Regions from separate parts of the Mesorhizobium sp. M5C.F.Ca.ET.164.01.1.1 genome, predicted to be linked through region 1. Evidence: riboswitches for the same ligand, from Rfam matches in the RefSeq annotation. Region 1 holds a riboswitch; the other holds the start of a gene.
The links. Region 1 has a riboswitch for cobalamin ahead of EN807_RS22810 (DUF1636 family protein). Riboswitches for the same ligand answer to the same signal wherever they lie in the genome.

Region 1 (8,600 bases):
TGTGCGCGCGAGTGCCGACCGGATTGAGCTGGTACTGCGTGTAGAAGGTCGCGACTTCCAGCCCACGGATGTAAGGCATGCCGAGCATGTCGGAGATCGTCTCGATCGCCGCCTTGGTCACCCAGCCTTCCTGCTCCTGCGCCAGCATCAGCAACGGGATGATCGCCGACTGCTCGCGGCCCTTCGGATACTTCTTGATCCATTGCTTCGCCGCTGCCGCATTCGCCCGGTTGAAGGCGAAGGCGGCTGGCTGGAGGCTGGCTTCTGCGAGACGGCGGACTGACATGATTTTCGCTTTGTTGTTTCTTATTGAACCGAGCTAGAGACGCGATAGCAGTTCTCAGATTGCCCTAGCACGCACACAAACTCTTCTTTCCCGCGCTTCAGGCGGATGTATTCGTCATAACGGTCGCCAACCCAGGAAACACAATAGGGCCGTGGCCGGCTGGGCACCTCCGCAACGAACGAATCTAACTGGCACTGCGGAAAGGAATGAAGAAGTATCCCCTCATCCATCGGTGCATGTCTCTCGAACGTGCGCCCCATCAATAAGTCACCTTCCGCAACCAGCTCAAACCCAATCTTGAGAAGGTCTCGTGACAGCAGCCGACCATCGGGGCCCCAAGCAGGAACTTGGGCCGCCATTGTCAGGACCGCTGCAGTGACAAGCGCATTCATTGCTACCGGTCAACCTCCCCGAAGACGATATCGAGTGAACCCAACACAGCGGTGACGTCGGCGAGCATGTGGCCGCGGCACAGAAAGTCCATGGCCTGCAGATGCGCGAAGCCGGGCGCGCGCAGCTTGCAGCGATAGGGCTTGTTGGTGCCGTCCGAGACCAGATAGACTCCGAACTCGCCCTTCGGCGCTTCAACGGCCGCATAGACCTCGCCCGCCGGCACGCGGTAGCCCTCGGTGTAGAGCTTGAAGTGATGGATCAGCGCTTCCATCGAGCGCTTCATCGCCGCGCGCTTCGGCGGCACCACCTTGCCGTCGAGATTCGACACCGGCCCGCTGCCTTCCTTGCCAAGCAGCAGGTCGACGCACTGGCGCATAATCTTGGCCGACTGGCGCATCTCTTCCATGCGCACGAGGTAACGGTCGAAGCAGTCGCCATTCTTGCCGATTGGAATGTCGAAATCCATCTCGGCATAGCATTCATAGGGTTGCGACTTGCGCAGATCCCAGGCGACGCCGGATCCGCGCACCATGACGCCGGAAAAGCCCCACGCCCAGGCATCGGCCAGCGAGACCGTGCCGATGTCGACATTGCGCTGTTTGAAGATGCGGTTGCCGGTCAGCAGTGCGTCAAGATCGTCGAGCGATTTCAGGAACGGGTCGATCCAGTTGCCGATATCCTCGACCAGCTTCTGCGGCAGGTCCTGGTGGACGCCGCCGGGCCGGAAATAGGCGGCATGCATGCGCGAGCCCGAGGCCCGCTCGTAGAACACCATCAGCTTTTCGCGCTCGACGAAGCCCCAGAGCGGCGGCGTCAGCGCGCCGACATCCATCGCCTGTGTCGTCACATTGAGGATGTGCGACATGATGCGGCCGATCTCGCTGTAAAGTACGCGGATCAGCTGGCCGCGCTTCGGCACTTCGATGCCGAGCAGGCGCTCGGCGGCGAGCGCGAAGGCATGCTCCTGGTTCATCGGCGCGCAATAGTCGAGCCGGTCGAGATATGGCACCGCCTGCAGATAGGTTTTGGCTTCGATCAGCTTTTCAGTGCCGCGATGCAACAGCCCGATATGCGGATCGACGCGATCGACGACTTCGCCATCGAGCTCCAGCACGAGGCGCAAAACGCCATGGGCAGCAGGGTGCTGAGGCCCAAAGTTGATATTGAAGTTGCGGACGGAAGTTTCAGCCATTTTGGCGTCTCAATTCGTCTTGGCTTTTTCGTCGCCTGGAAGGACGTAATCCGTGCCCTCCCAAGGGCTGAGAAAATCGAAATTGCGGAATTCCTGTTTTAATTCCACCGGCTCGTAGATGACCCGTTTGGCCTCGTCGTCGTAGCGCACCTCGACGAAACCGGTCAGCGGGAAATCCTTGCGCAGCGGATGACCCTCGAAGCCGTAATCGGTCAGAATCCGCCGCAGGTCGGGATGGCCCGAAAACAGCACGCCATAGAGATCGTAGGTTTCGCGTTCGAACCAGTCGGCGCCCGGAAACACACCGGTGATCGATGGCACCACAGTCTCTTCGTCCGCCTGCACCTTGAGCCGGATGCGAACATTCTGCTTCGGCGACAGCAGATGATAGACGACGTCGAAGCGCTTGGCCCGCGACGGATAGTCGGCGCCGCACACGTCGATGATCGAGATGAACTGGCAGTTTGTATCGTCGCGGAGGAAGGTTATCACCTCGATCAGATCGTGCGGCTCGACCGAGATGGTAAGTTCGCCATAGGCAAACACCGCGTCGCCGATCCGGCCGCTCAGCTTCTCGCCGAGATACGTCGAGAGTTCATTCAGGCTCATCATCCCGCTCACCGCTCGATCGTGCCGGTGCGGCGGATCTTCTTTTGCAACAGAAGGATGCCGTAGAGCAGCGCTTCCGCACTCGGCGGACAGCCGGGCACATAGATGTCGACGGGCACGACGCGATCGCAGCCGCGCACCACCGAATAGGAATAGTGATAGTAGCCGCCGCCATTGGCGCAGGAGCCCATCGAGATGACGTAGCGCGGCTCGGGCATCTGGTCGTAGACCTTGCGCAGCGCCGGCGCCATCTTGTTGGTCAGCGTGCCGGCGACGATCATGATGTCGGACTGGCGCGGAGACGCGCGAGGAGCAACACCGAACCTCTCCGAGTCATAGCGCGGCATCGAGGTGTGGATCATTTCGACCGCGCAACAGGCGAGACCAAAGGTCATGAACATCAGCGAGCCGCTGCGGGCCCAGGTGATCAGCGCCTCGGTGGAGGTGACGAGAAAACCCTTGTCGGCCAGTTCGTCGTTGATCTCGAGGAAGAATGGATCATTCGCCCCCACCGGCTTTCCGGTGCTGGGGTCGAGAATGCCCTTCGGCTTCGGCGCGACGAGCGTGCCGGAATTGTCGCTCAATCCCATTCCAGCGCTCCTTTCTTCCATTCATAGGCAAAGCCGATGGTCAGCACCGCGAGAAACACCATCATCGACCAGAATCCGAGCATGCCGATCTGGCTGAAAGACACGGCCCACGGAAACAGGAAGGCCACTTCCAGATCGAAGATGATGAACAGGATCGACACCAGATAGAAGCGGATGTCGAACTTCATGCGGGCGTCGTCGAACGAGTTGAAGCCGCATTCATAGGCTGAAAGCTTTTCCGGATCTGGGTTGCGGTAGGCCACCAGGAAGGGCGCGGCAAGCAGCGCCAGGCCCACGACCAGCGCCACGCCGATGAACAGGACGATGGGCAGGTACGAACTCAACAATGCGTTCATGCTGCAGCTTTCCGTTGGCGGCCAATCCACTCTGATTACAGCACCGGACCCACTTGCGGAAGCGTGACAGTTTAACCACTGAACCGTTTTAGGAGGCTCTATGCTGCAATGCGGCGAGGGTTAGCGCAGCGCTTTCGGCGAAGCAAGTCAAACCTTGTTCAAAACACGGGTGCTGGACGGATATCCGGATAAACTGGTCCGATCCGCTCCTGTTTGATTTCCTTCACTTTTTACTCCACTTTTATCTCCTGACAGTGATGCCGCCAAAACCCTGCTAGCATGGCGCGGAATCATCGTCCCAACCTTTGGCCGAACGCCAACAGAGTGCCGTCTGCATGAAGGAAAAAATCTCGCTCGCCATGGCCCGGCGCATCGCGCTTGCCGCACAGGGGTTTGCCGATCCTCGCCCTAACAGCACGCCTGATCGCCGCCATCTGGCCCGTGTGCTTGGCCGTACCGGCCTGCTGCAGATCGATTCCGTCAGTGCGGTGGTGCGCGCCCATTATATGCCGCTCTATTCGCGGCTTGGCCCCTACCCGCTTGCGCTGCTCGACAACGCCGCCGTGACGCGCAAGCGCAAAGTCTTCGAATATTGGGCGCACGAGGCCTCCTTTCTGCCGGTCGAGACCTATCCACTGATGCGCTGGCGCATGGAGCGGGCCGCGCGCGGGGAGGAAATGTATAACGGGCTGGCCAAGTGGGGCCGCGAACGCGCCACCTACATCGAAGACATCTATCGCGAGGTCGTTCAACGCGGCCCGATCGCCGCTTCCGCCCTAGAAGGCCAGAAAGGCTCGGGCGGCTGGTGGGGCTGGAGCGATGCAAAGCACGCTTTCGAATGGCTGTTCTGGGCCGGCCGCATCACCACGGCGTCGCGTCGTGGCTTCGAGCGGCTCTACGATCTGCCGGAGCGCGTGCTGCCGCCTGCGATACTTGCCCTGCCAGTGCCCTCCCCTGAGGATGCGCACCGCGAATTGCTGCGCATTTCCGCCCGCGCCCACGGGGTCGCGACGGCGGGCGACCTGCGCGATTATTTCCGCCTCTCTCCAGCCGACATCAAGGGCCGGATTGAGGAACTGGTCGACGCCGGCGATCTTTTGCCCGTACGCGTCGAAGGCTGGGACAAGCCTGCCTATCTTTACAAGGACGCCCGTTTTCCGCGTAAGATCAAGGCGCGTACGCTGCTCGCTCCGTTCGATCCCGTCGTCTTCGAGCGGGCGCGCACGGAAAGACTGTTCGACTTCCGCTATCGCATCGAGATCTACACCCCTGCCGAAAAGCGCCAATATGGCTATTATGTGCTGCCGTTCCTGCTCGGCGAAAGGATCGTGGCGCGCATCGACCTCAAGGCCGACCGCCCCGCCGGCGTGCTGCGCGTCCATGCCGCCTATGCCGAGCCCGGCGCCCCGCCGCAAACCGCCGCCGAACTCTTCGAGGAGTTGAAGCTGACGCAGGGTTGGCTCGGGCTGGAATGCATCGAGGTGACGCCGGCCGGCGATCTGGGTTCGGCTCTCGCCAACATTGCCGCATCCTAGACGTGCGTTGACACGACTGCCTGCACAAGCCTAAATCCGCTTTAGACGGTCTCCTCTCGGCAAAGGGAGGAGCCAAGAGGGAATGCGGTGCGAAATTCGATTTCAAATCCGCGGCTGTCCCCGCAACTGTGAGCGACGAGCCAAGGCCGAAACCACTGGGATGTTCCCGGGAAGGCGGCACCAAGGCGATGACCCGCGAGCCAGGAGACCTGCCGTCTGGGACTGAAGAGATCCGATCGCCTGGCGGGTTTTCCGGGCAAGGAGCCTGATTTTTTGGACCACAACAGCAGTTTTTCGGCTGGCACAGCGGACAATTCGTACGGCGATAGCGATGGCTTGGCCGGCGTCACCGTGATCGTCTGCGCCTCCTGCCGCGATGAGACCGGCTCCGACGCCCATCCCCGCGCCGGCGAACTGCTGGCCGAAGACACGCGCCGCGCAGCTTCCGGCGAAAATATCCGTATCCGCAGCGTCGAATGCCTCGGCAACTGCAAGCGCCGGCTGAGCGCCGCGATCCTGCGCGACGGCTGCTGGAGCTATGTCTTCGGCGACCTGACCACGACAAGCGGCGCCGATCTCGTCGCTGGCGCAATGCTCTTCGCCACTTCGACGGACGGCCTCATTCCATGGCGCGGCCGCCCCGATTGCCTGAAGCGCGGCCTCGTCGCCCGCATTCCTCCCCTCGACCTTTTGAAGGATCAGATATGACCGCTTCCATCTCCCGCGTGCCCTGCACCGTCGTCACCGGCTTCCTCGGCGCCGGCAAGACGACGCTGATCCGCCATCTGCTCGAAAACGCCGGGGGCAAGCGGCTGGCCATCATCGTCAACGAGTTCGGCGACATCGGCATCGACGGCGAGATCCTCAAGGGATGCGGCATCGATACCTGCCCCGAGGAGAATATCGTCGAGCTGGCCAATGGCTGCATCTGCTGCACCGTCGCCGATGATTTTGTGCCGGCGCTCGACCAAATCCTGTCGCTGACGCCGAGGGTCGACCATATCCTGATCGAAACCTCTGGGCTGGCCCTGCCCAAGCCGCTGGTCCAGGCCTTTCAGTGGCCATCGGTGAAGAGCCGGGTGACAGTCGACGGCGTCATTGCCGTGGTCGACGGACCGGCGCTAGCTGATGGCCGCGTCGCCAACGACATGGACGCCCTGCAGGCGCAGCGCGCGCAGGACGAGACGCTCGACCACGACGACCCGGTCGAGGAGGTGTTCGAGGACCAGCTCGCTTGCGCCGACCTGATCATATTGTCGAAGAGCGACTTGATGGACGCCGCCGGTTCGGCCCGCGCCAATGCCATCATCGGCGAGCACGCCGCGCGCGCCGTCAAGATCGTGCCGACCTCGCAAGGTAAGGTCGATCCGTCTGTGCTGCTCGGCCTCGGCCTTGCCGTCGAGGATGATATCGAGAACCGCAAGACCCATCACGACGAAGAGCTCGACCACGAGCATGACGACTTCGATTCCTTCGTCATCGACATCGCGTCCGTGTCCAACCCCGATGAGCTGGCTTTGCGCGTCGCCACGGTGGCGGAGCAAGAAAACGTGCTGCGCGTCAAGGGTTTCGTCGAAGTCGGCGGCAAGCCGATGCGGCTCTTGCTGCAGGCTGTGGGGCCGCGCGTCAATCACTATTACGACCGCGCCTGGACCGCTGAAGACGACCGCCGCTCGCGCCTCGTCATCATCGGCCTGAAAGGGCTGAACCGCCCGGCAATCGAGCGTATCCTCGCCGGCTGACCTCAGGCACGAGCCGCGATGCACATCCTCACCACAACATCCGCCTCGCTCGACGATCTCGCCGAGCCTGTTGATCTCAGGCAGACGCCTGCGGATGTCGTGGCCTTGTCCTTCACCGACAGCGATCTGGCCGGGCTGGCGGCAGCGTGGAAGGCGGACGCGGATCGCTTGCCGTCGATGCGCCTTGCGGCTTTACGCGACCTGCGCCATCCCATGTCCGTCGACCTCTGGATCGACAGCGTCGCTCGGCACGCTAGGGTCGTTTTGGTCCGCATTCTGGGCGGTTATGACTGGTGGCGCTATGGCTGTGACCAGCTCGCCTCGACCGCCCGCGCACGCGGCATAAAGTTGGCGCTGCTGCCCGGCGAGAGCCACGACGAGGATCTGCGGCTGATCGAATGCTCGACGCTGCCCCGCGAAGAGCTCGACGGTCTGCTCGATTATTTTCGCGAGGGCGGCCCGGAGAATATGACGGCGCTGGTGCAGAGGCTGGCCCGGCTGGCGGGATCGGACTTGGCGGTCGTGGAGCCGGTCAGCGTGCCGAAGGCGGGCTACTATCAGCCGGGACGCGGTGTCGTCCCCCTCTCCCTTGAGGGGAGGGTCCGGCCGCAGGCCGGGGGTGGGGTCCTCTCTGAAGTGCGCCGACACCCTGAAGCGCTTCGACAGAAAGAAACGTCGCGCACTGCCGCAACGACCCCACCCGGCCCTGCGGGCCACACTCCCCTTGAGGGGGAGGGATACGCCGCGCCTGTCATCCCCATCCTGTTCTATCGCTCAATGCTGCTCGCCGCCGATGTCGCGCCCATCGACGCTCTTTTTGAGGCGCTGAGCGCGCGCGGAATGGCCCCCGTCCCCATCTTCGTCTCCAGCCTCAAGGACCCAGCATCGCTCGCCTTCGTCGAAACCGCGCTCGCGGCGCTGAACCCTGCCGCGATCATCACCGCGACGGCTTTCGCCTCCGGCGCCGAGCCCGGCGTCGAAACCCTGTTCGACCGCGCCGGGGTGCCGGTGTTCCAGGTCATCGTGGCGACGACACGCCGTGACATCTGGCAAAACAATCAGCGCGGCTTGGCGCCCGCCGACCTCTCCATGCATGTCGTCCTGCCCGAACTCGACGGCCGCATCCTCGCCGGCGCCATTTCCTTCAAGGGCGAAAGCGAAACCGACCCGGCATTGGCCTTCCGCGCCTTCGCCAACCGCCCAGAGCCAGACCGCGTCGCGCAGGTGGCGAACCGTGTCGAAGCCTTCATCCGCCTGCAGCAGACGCCGCGTGCGGAGCGCAAGCTCGCCATCCTGATCCCCGACTATCCGAGCGCACCCGGCCGCACCGGCTACGCCGTCGGCCTCGACGTGCCGTCCAGCGTGCTGGCGATGCTGCACGACCTGAGCGAACAGGGCTACGCCGTTGAAGCGATTCCGCAAACGCCGCGTGCGTTGCTGGATGAACTGGAGCGCAGCGAAGGTGGATTGGGACTAGGGCACTATCTCGACCTTTCGACGGAATTGCCGGCTGAGGCAATAGCTGCCGTGACGGCCGCATGGGGGAATGCGGCAGATGAGCCAGGTTCGCGGGAGTCGCCCCCCTCTGTCCTGCCGGACATGTCCGGCAGGACAGAGGGGGGTGTTCAAGCGCCCACCACCGCGAATTTCCCCTTCCGCGCCGCCAGCTTCGGCAACATCACCGTGGCGCTTGCGCCTGACCGTGGGCGCTCACTCGACCGCCGCGCCGACTACCACGACCCGACATTGCCGCCGCGTCATGCGCTGATCGCCTTCGGCCTCTGGCTGCGCAAGACAGTCGGCGTCCATGCCCTCGTCCATGTCGGCGCACACGGCACGCTGGAATGGCTGCCCGGCAAGACCGTTGCGCTTAGCGAAAGCTGTTTTCCCGAGATCG
Region 2 (8,600 bases), on a different contig from region 1:
CGGACGGCTATCAGGCGGGTCGCTCCTACTCGATCGCCTCGGCACCGGAAGCCGGCGAGACGATCGAACTGGCGATCGAAAGGCTCGATGATGGCGAGGTCTCGCCGTTCTTCCACGATATCGCGGCTGTTGGCGACGAGGTCGAATTGCGCGGACCGCTCGGCGGCCACTTCGTCTGGTCCGACGGCGACGGCGGCCCGCTTCTGCTGGTCGGCGGCGGGTCCGGCGTGGTTCCGCTTATGGCGATGATCCGCCATCGCGCGGCGCGCAGATCGGCGGTGCCCGTGGCACTGGTGTTTTCCGCACGGGTCTGGGGCGAGGTGATCTTTCGCGACGAACTGATCGACTTCCACGATCGTCGGGACGGCTTCGATCTGGTGCTGACGCTGACCCGCGAGGCCGCCCGGCGCCCGGCGGACTATTCGCGGCGGGTCGATGCCGCGATGATAGAGCAATCGATGGTGCGGCTCTCCGCGCCGCCAAGATTCGCTTTTGTCTGCGGCTCGAATGCTTTCGTGTCGGCCGCCGCTCAGGCGCTGATCGATGCCGGCGTTCCGGCAGGCCTCATCCGCACCGAGCGCTATGGGGTTTAATGCATGTCGCGCAAAAGTGTGCAGCGGTTTTGCGATAACGACATGCATAGAAAACGACAACGTAAAGCGCGTCGCATAAGGCCGGCCAAACGCGACGCGCTTTAGCCGCCTCGCCGGTCAGGCGTCGATTTCGAGCGCCGTCAGTGGCTTCGTACAGCAGGCAAGGATGAAGCCATCATCGATCTCGTGATCGAGGATGCCGCCATTGTGGCTCATCTCGACTGTGCCCGAGACCTTTTTCACCTTGCAGGTTCCACACAGGCCGAACTCGCAAGCCGCTGGGATGCGCACGCCCGAAGCGCGCGCCGTCTGCAGCACGGTCTGGCCGGCAACGCAGTCGGCATCGACATCCGAAAGCGAGAAGCGGATCGGCGTTGCGGCCTCGGCAGGTGCCTCGACCCCGCCCTCTGCCGGCCCACCCTCTGCCGGCCCACCCTTTGCCAGTGATGTGAACGGGGCCAGTTTTTCCTCCACCACTGGGGCCGCAAAGCTCTCCTGATGATAGTTGGCCAGGTCGAATCCGGCCGCCTCAAGCATCTGCTGCACGGCGCGCATGAACGGGTCGGGACCACAGCAGAAAATTTCGCGCTCGCGAAAATCGGGCGCCAGCAGCGGCAGCCGTATCGCGTCGATCCGGCCCATATGGCCGAACCAGCCCTCGCGGCTGGAGCGCTCCTCGATCATGAAGCCAAGCGTTAGGCCCGGCATGCGGCTGCCGAGCAGTTCGAGCTCCTTGCGGAAGATGATCTCCTCGGGCTTTCGTGCGCAGTTGACGAAGCCGACATCTGTCCATGGCGCGCAGTCGTTCAGCCAGCGAAGCATTGACATCATCGGTGTCACGCCGGAGCCGGCCGAAATGAACAGATACTTGGCCGCGGGGTGGCTGTGCAGCGAAAAGTCGCCGGTCGGCCCATAGGCTTTCACGTGAACGCCGGGTTTCAGATTGTCGAACATCCAGCGTGTGCCGAGGCTGCCGGCCTGCGCTTTCACCGTCACCGCGATCGAGAACGGCCGCGACGGCGAGGACGACAGCGTATAGGTCCGCATCAGCGGGCCCTCAGTGGTCGGCAGTTCAAGCGTCACGAACTGCCCCGGTCTGTAGCGGAACCAGGTCTGGTTGTCGGAGCGGAAGGTGAAGGTCTTCACGTCAGGCGCCTCGTCGCTGACGCCGATCACTTCCAGCACCTGAAGCCTGTCGTTCCAGGGCGCCATTTCGTCGAGATGGCGGTAGAGCCCGAGATCCGTCATCGCATTCATACCCTTGACCTTTCTCAGGCGACGCTGCGCAACGCCGGCCGGCCGTCCTCGGCAAGGCGCGGCCCGATGAAGGAGGCGTACCATTCGACGAACTGGATGACGCCGCCCTCATGCAGTTCAGAATAGGGGCCGGGCTCATAGGCCGGCGACAGGATGCCGAAGGCGTTTTCCTCGACGATGCGGCGGTCCTGATCGTTGGTCTCGGTCCAGACATGGGTGAGTTCGGCGAGATCGTAATCGACGCCTTCGACCGCGTCCTTGTGGACGAGCCATTTGGTGGTGACGGCCGTTTCCGTGGCGCTGATCGGCAGCACGCGGAAGGTGACGGCATGGTCGCCGAGGATGTGGTTCCAGGTCGTCGGATAGTGATAGAGCAGCAGCGAGCCGATGCGCTCGGTCGAAACGCTGTCGGAAAGGTTCTTCTTCACCGCGCGTCTTCCCGTCATCGTGTAGCTGACGGCATCGCGCAGCAGCGGCGCGCGGGTGGCGCGATACTGCCCGGCCGGATCGATGCGGAACTTGCTTGGCAAGCCCGCCGCCTCGCATCTCGCCCAGTGCGCGAGCATCTCCGGATCGCTATCGGCGCCCTGCACGCCAGTCACGGTCGGCGCTTCCGGGAATGTCTTGCACAGTTCCGGATGGTTGCCGGCGCAATGGTAGCACTCGCGGTTGTTTTCCCAGACGAGCTTCCAGTTGCCCTTCTCGACGATGGTCGATTCGAAGGCGATTTTTGCCTCCCGCAGCCGGTGCGGCAGGAGGTAAGGCTCGATCATGGCGCGCATCGGCGCGAAATCGGCGGGCTCCTTGGCCAGGCAGATGAAGATGTAGCCGCCAACGCTTTCGCAAGCCACCGGCTTCAGGCTGAACTGACTCTTGTCGAAGCCGTCCGCCATCTGCCTTGCGAACAAAAGCCGGCCATCCAGCTCGTAGGTCCACTGGTGATAGGGGCAGACGAGCTTCGCCGCCGTGCCTTTGTCAGCGTTGCAGACGCGGCTGCCGCGATGCCGACAGGAATTGTGGAAGGCATTGATCCTGCCTTGCTGGTCGCGGACCAGCACGACCGGATAGTCGCCGATCTGGGCAGTGATGTAGCTGCCCGGCTTCGGCAACTCGCAATCGTGGCCGATGAACAGCCAGTCGCGATACCAGATCAGCTCCATGTCGAGCTTGAAGAAATCGGCATCGGTATAGAAGGGCTGCTCGAGCGAATAGCCTTCCCTGCGGCCGTGCAGGAGCCTCAGCATATCGTTGCGCGCATCCATGTCCTGTCCTCATAGCCGTCGCATCGGCCCGAAATCGGAATCGATTCGGAAAGCACGATGCGCAATTCATAGCGTTGGAGCGTACTTTGTGCGTCCAAATGGACGCACGTCGCTCCAAAGACTGAACTGGTGGTGATGGAGGAAGGATCGCTAGCAGGCCGGCGACAGGCCAGACATGCATTATCCACCTCTTGACCGCCCACCGCGATCAGTCGAGTCTAGAAATCTCGGGCTGGTTTCCGGGCTCTGGAGTGTCCTTGCGGGCTCATCGCGACACCTTCCCGGGCTTGTGGCCCAGTGGTCTCCCGTTGCGACTTGAACTCCACCACCGTTGCGGGGGCAGCGCCGGGTTCTGACCGGCTTCCCAATTCTCCGCTTCGTCGTCACCAAGCGGCACCTGAGTTGGCGTGATCTAATCATGAGGGCTGGCTGACTGTCGGCATGAAAGCGACATCGTATCCATGCGGCGCGACACGGCCGGCCATAAACCTGTGGGCCGGGGTTTGAGGGGGATGAAATTGCACCCGGGCTGCGAGCGCTGCCGGTTCTGAAAGCACGCAGGATGTTAACCATTGAGGGCGCCTAATGGTTAACGATTCGACAACAACTCGGCACCGGCTTTTAAGCCGCTTCTAAAATCGAACCGAACGGTTCGTTTCTGTTGACAATGCGTGCATGACGCTGTGAACGCAGGTCCGGCAATCCGTCAAATGGTCGAATGGCGCCTTTGGCATAAGCCTCTGAAAACTAAACGTAAAATAACACTATTAGAAGCATCTGGTACAATTTCAAGATGTAGATTCTTGGTCCACACGGAACAACTTAGTGATTGGAATCCGCCGAAGGGCCTTCCCACATCGGGGGCTGTCCGAACGACGCGAATTCCTCCCAAGACACGCCGCTAGACGGACGGAAAACTAAAGATACTGGAGTACTAAAAATGAAAAAGATTGCTCTTACTGCCGTCGCCGTTCTGGCCATCACCGGCAGCGCCTTTGCTGGCAGCGACCATTATGGGTCCAACGGCGCCAACCAGCCGACCGCTGCGGTCGACAGCTCGTACACGGCTTCCATTCAGAAGCCGGCTCACGCTGAAAAGCCCGTTGTCCAGGGCGCCGATCGCAACCTTTTCGGCAACAATTAACAGCTGATCCCAAACAGCAGCACGGCGTTGTCTTTCATAACGACTGCGGCCGCCGCGCTGAGGGGATACGAATCCAGGAGTACTAGAAATGAAAATGATCATTCTTGCCGCCGCCATTCTGGCCGTCTCCGGCAGCGCTTTTGCCGGCAGCGACAATTTTGGATCGAACGGCGCCAACCAGCCGGCCGCTGCGGTCGACAACAGCTCGTACACGGCTTCGATTCAGAATTCGGCTTCGGCGCAAAAACCGGTTCCGGCTGACGAGAAGCCCGTCCACGGCAGCGACCGTAACCTCTTCGGCAACAACTAATGTCGATCCTAACAGCAGCGGCGGCATTTGCCCGCCGCGCTGGTGGAACACGAAAAATCCAGGAGTACTGAAATGAAGAAGATCGTTCTTGCGACCGCCGCCGTTCTGGCCGTCGTCGGCAGCGCATTTGCCGGTAGCGACAATTATGGATCGAACGGCGCCAACCAACCGGCCGTTGCGGTCGACAGCTCGTACACGGCTTCGATCCAGAATTCGGCCCCGGCGCAGAATCCGGTTCCGGCTGACGAGAAGCCTGTCCACGGCAGCGACCGCAACCTGTTCGGCCGCTAACATTGACCTGAACGCACAAGAGCGGCGGGCTTTGCCCGCCGCTCTTGTTTTTTTGCCTTTTTTTTTGCCTTCGCCAAACTGCCTGTATCCAGCAGTTAGGCCGCCTTTGCTTCCGCCTTGTGGAGCGTGAAGGAATGTCCGTCGGCGTCGAAAATGTGCAGGTCTCCTGCATCGGCATTCAACCGCAGCGCAGCACCCCGCTTGACCTCGACATTGCCGGGCAGCTTGGTCACCAGCGGCAGGTCGGCGCGGCCGATGTCGACATAGACGAGCTGAACCTCGCCGAGCTGCTCGACATAATCCACCGTTCCCTCGAAAAGATAATCCGCGCCGGTGGCGATCATCAGATCCTCCGGCCGCACGCCGAAGCTGACCGAAGCGCCCTTCGCCGACGCCGGCGTGGCGATCGGCACCGTCGCCTTGCGCCCGCCGACATGACTGACGACGGTCGGGTCGCCTGATTTGTCGATTGTCGCCGGCAGGATGTTCATTGCCGGCGAGCCGATGAACTGGGCAACGAACAGATTGCCGGGTTTCTTGTAGAGATCCATCGGCGTGCCGACCTGCTCGATATGGCCCTCCTTGAGCACAACGATGCGGTCCGCCAGCGTCATCGCCTCGACCTGGTCGTGGGTGACGTAGATCATCGTTGTAGCCGGCATCGACTCCTTGAGCTTGGCGATCTCGATGCGGGTGGCGACGCGCAGTGCCGCGTCGAGGTTCGACAGCGGCTCGTCGAACAGGAAAACCTTCGGGTTGCGCACGATGGCGCGGCCGATGGCGACGCGCTGGCGCTGGCCGCCCGACATCGCCTTGGGCAGGCGGTCGAGATATTTTGTCAGCTGCAGGATTTCCGCGGCCTGGCGCACCCGCTTGTCGATCTCTGCCTTGCTCTCCTTGCCGATCTTCATCGAGAACGCCATGTTGTCGTAGACGGTCATGTGCGGATAGAGCGCATAGGACTGGAACACCATGGCGATGCCCCGCTTCGACGGCGGCACGTCGTTGACCACCTCGCCGTCGATCCGGAGCTCCCCGGAGGTGATTTCCTCAAGCCCGGCGATGGACCGCAGCAAGGTCGACTTGCCACAGCCGGAAGGGCCGACGAAGACGATGAACTCGCCCGACTTTATGTCGAGGTCGATGCCGTGGAGAATGTTGAGATTGCCATATGATTTCTTCACTTGCCTTAGCGTGACATCGGCCATGATTCCCTCCAGTGAATTGCAAATTCAGTTGACACGCCCCAACCAGGCGCCGTAGCCGCCGAGGCGGATAGAGCCGACGCCAGTCTGTCCCGAAAACCCGTGCCCCGGCAAGGGTTGCAGCGAGCGTCCGCCGAGATCGATTTCGGCCGGTCGGCTGCCAAGATTGAAGGCGCAGACGATCTGCTCGTTGCCCTCGCGGCGCGTGAAGGCGACCGTATCGCCCTGGCTTTCGATGAAGTCTATTTCGCCCTTGGCCAGCGCCGGATGCGAACGGCGGAAAGCGAGAAAGCGCCGGTAGTGTTCGAGCAGCGAGCTGTCGTCGCCCTGCTGCACATCGACCGCTTGCGATAGGTGCTTGGCGGGCACGGGGAGCCAGGGCTTTACCTTGGAGAAGCCGCCATTGCCGTCGGCGCCATTCCAGACCATCGGCGTGCGGCAGCCGTCGCGGCCCTTGAACTCCGGCCAGAAGCGGATGCCGTAGGGGTCCTGCAGGTCCTCGAATTGCAATTCCGCTTCGCCAAGGCCAAGTTCCTCGCCCTGATAGATGCAGACCGAACCGCGCAGCGACATCAGCAGCGCCGAGATCACCTTGAGATAAGCGGTCTGGTCGGCCTCGCCCGCCGCCCAGCGCGAGGCAGTGCGCATCACGTCATGGTTGGAGAAGGCCCAGCACGACCAGCCGTCGCTCGCAACCTTGCCGAAGGCTTCCAGCACCGAACGCACCTTTGCCGCGCTGATCTTTTCGGGCGCCAGGAAGTCGAACGAATAGCACATGTGCACGCGCTTGCTGCCGGCGGTATAGGCCGCCACCACCTCGAGCCCGCGCTGCGAATCGCCGACTTCGCCGACCGCCGCCGTCGCCGGATATTCGTCGAGCAGCGCGCGGAAGCGTTCTAGGAAGCCGAGATTTTCGGGGCGGCTCTTGTCGTAGAGATGGTCCTGGTAGTTGTAAGGGTTGACGGAAGGAGCGGTCTGGTCGTTGCGCTCTTCGGGCGGCAGCGGCGGATTGTCCTCCAGGCCCTGGCTGTGGAAGTAGAAGTTGATGGTATCGAGGCGGAAGCCGTCGACGCCGCGCTCCAGCCAGAAGCGGGTGACATCGAGCAGCGCATCCTGGACCGCGCGGCTGTGGAAGTTGAGATCGGGCTGCTCGGCCAGGAAATTATGCAGGTAATATTGCTGGCGGCTGGTGTCCCACTGCCAGGCCGAGCCGCCGAAGATCGACAGCCAGTTGTTGGGTGGCGTGCCGTCGGGCCTGGCGTCGGCCCAGACATACCAGTCCGCCTTCGGATTGGTTCGGCTCGAGCGGCTTTCCCTAAACCACGGATGGATGTCGGCGGTATGCGACAGCACCTCGTCGACCATCACCTTGAGCCCGACCCTGTGCGCCTCGGCGGTCAGGGCATCGAAATCGGCCAGCGTGCCGAACATCGGATCGACGTCGCAATAGTCTGATACGTCGTAGCCGAAATCCTTCATCGGCGACTTGAAGAACGGCGAGATCCAGATGGCATCGACGCCGAGCGCCGCGATGTAGGGCAGCCTGCCGATGATGCCCTTGAGGTCGCCGATGCCGTCGCCGTCCGAGTCCTGGTAGCTGCGCGGATAGATCTGGTAGATCACGGCGCCTCGCCACCAGTCGCGGTCGACTGCGAGGTCGGGTCTCAACGTCGCTTTCACAGCGGATTGCATGAGCTCAACCTCCCTTCACCGAGCCGGCAAGCAGCCCGCGGACGAAATAGCGCTGCAGCGAGAAGAACACGATCAGCGGCACGACGATCGTGATGAAAGCCGATGTCGTCAGGATCTCCCAGTCGCCGCCGCGCGAGCCGAGCAATGCGTTGAGCTTGGCGGTCAGCACGATCTGGTCGCCCTCGGTGCCGAGGAAAACCATCGCGACCAGCAGGTCGTTCCACACCCACAGGAACTGGAATATGGCGAAGGAGGCCAGCACCGGAAACGACAGCGGCAGCACGATCTTGACGAAGATCTCGAAATCACTGGCGCCGTCGATGCGCGCCGATTCCATGATTTCGCGCGGCAGGCCGGCAATGTAGCTTCTGAGGAGATAGATGGCGAAGGGCAGGCCGAAGCCGGTATGCGCCAGCCAGATGCCGAGATAGGTTTTCGACGGCACGCCGAAGAAGCTGCCGACGCCGTTGTAGAGCTTCAGCAGCGGGATCAGCGACATCTGCAGCGGCACGACCAAGAGGCCGATGATCACCGCGATGAGCAACGCCCGGCCAGGAAAGCGCATCCAGGCCAGCGCATAGGCCGCGAACGCCGCGATCAGGATCGGGATGACCGTCGCCGGAATGGTGACGGTCAGCGAATTCATGAAGGAGCGGCCGATGCCTTCCGAAAACAGCACCGTATTGTAATTGTCGGTGGTGAATTTCGGCGGCGCCGACGAGGCGTAGTAGACGCGCTGGCCGCGCTCGCCCTCAAAGGGCTTCGGTGAGGTCATGACGAAACTGCCGTCGGCGTTGAGCTGCAAGGTCTCGCCGTCGCCAAGATCGGCTGTCGTGCCGGCGGGAT

Region 2: it holds a riboswitch for cobalamin, as region 1 does, so the genes downstream of both, EN807_RS02290 (aromatic ring-hydroxylating dioxygenase subunit alpha) here and EN807_RS22810 (DUF1636 family protein) in region 1, are expected to answer to the same signal.

The regions. Positions count from the first base shown of each region.
Region 1 is NZ_SRTG01000004.1:20,597-29,196, reverse strand. It holds gene EN807_RS22840 (NADH-quinone oxidoreductase subunit E) at 1-286, opposite strand, end outside; gene EN807_RS36095 (hypothetical protein) at 307-678, opposite strand; gene EN807_RS22835 (NADH-quinone oxidoreductase subunit D) at 681-1,871, opposite strand; gene EN807_RS22830 (NADH-quinone oxidoreductase subunit C) at 1,881-2,480, opposite strand; gene EN807_RS22825 (NADH-quinone oxidoreductase subunit B) at 2,489-3,070, opposite strand; gene EN807_RS22820 (NADH-quinone oxidoreductase subunit A) at 3,061-3,426, opposite strand; gene EN807_RS22815 (winged helix-turn-helix domain-containing protein) at 3,762-4,961, shown strand; cobalamin riboswitch at 4,991-5,193, shown strand; gene EN807_RS22810 (DUF1636 family protein) at 5,235-5,669, shown strand; gene cobW (cobalamin biosynthesis protein CobW) at 5,666-6,703, shown strand; gene cobN (cobaltochelatase subunit CobN) at 6,722-8,600, shown strand, end outside.
Region 2 is NZ_SRTG01000001.1:490,765-499,364, reverse strand. It holds gene EN807_RS02300 (FAD-binding oxidoreductase) at 1-593, shown strand, start outside; gene EN807_RS02295 (hybrid-cluster NAD(P)-dependent oxidoreductase) at 711-1,841, opposite strand; gene EN807_RS02290 (aromatic ring-hydroxylating dioxygenase subunit alpha) at 1,865-3,112, opposite strand; cobalamin riboswitch at 3,325-3,528, opposite strand; gene EN807_RS02285 (DUF680 domain-containing protein) at 4,053-4,256, shown strand; gene EN807_RS02280 (DUF680 domain-containing protein) at 4,345-4,566, shown strand; gene EN807_RS02275 (DUF680 domain-containing protein) at 4,639-4,857, shown strand; gene ugpC (sn-glycerol-3-phosphate ABC transporter ATP-binding protein UgpC) at 4,953-6,065, opposite strand; gene EN807_RS02265 (alpha-glucosidase) at 6,090-7,754, opposite strand; gene EN807_RS02260 (carbohydrate ABC transporter permease) at 7,759-8,600, opposite strand, start outside.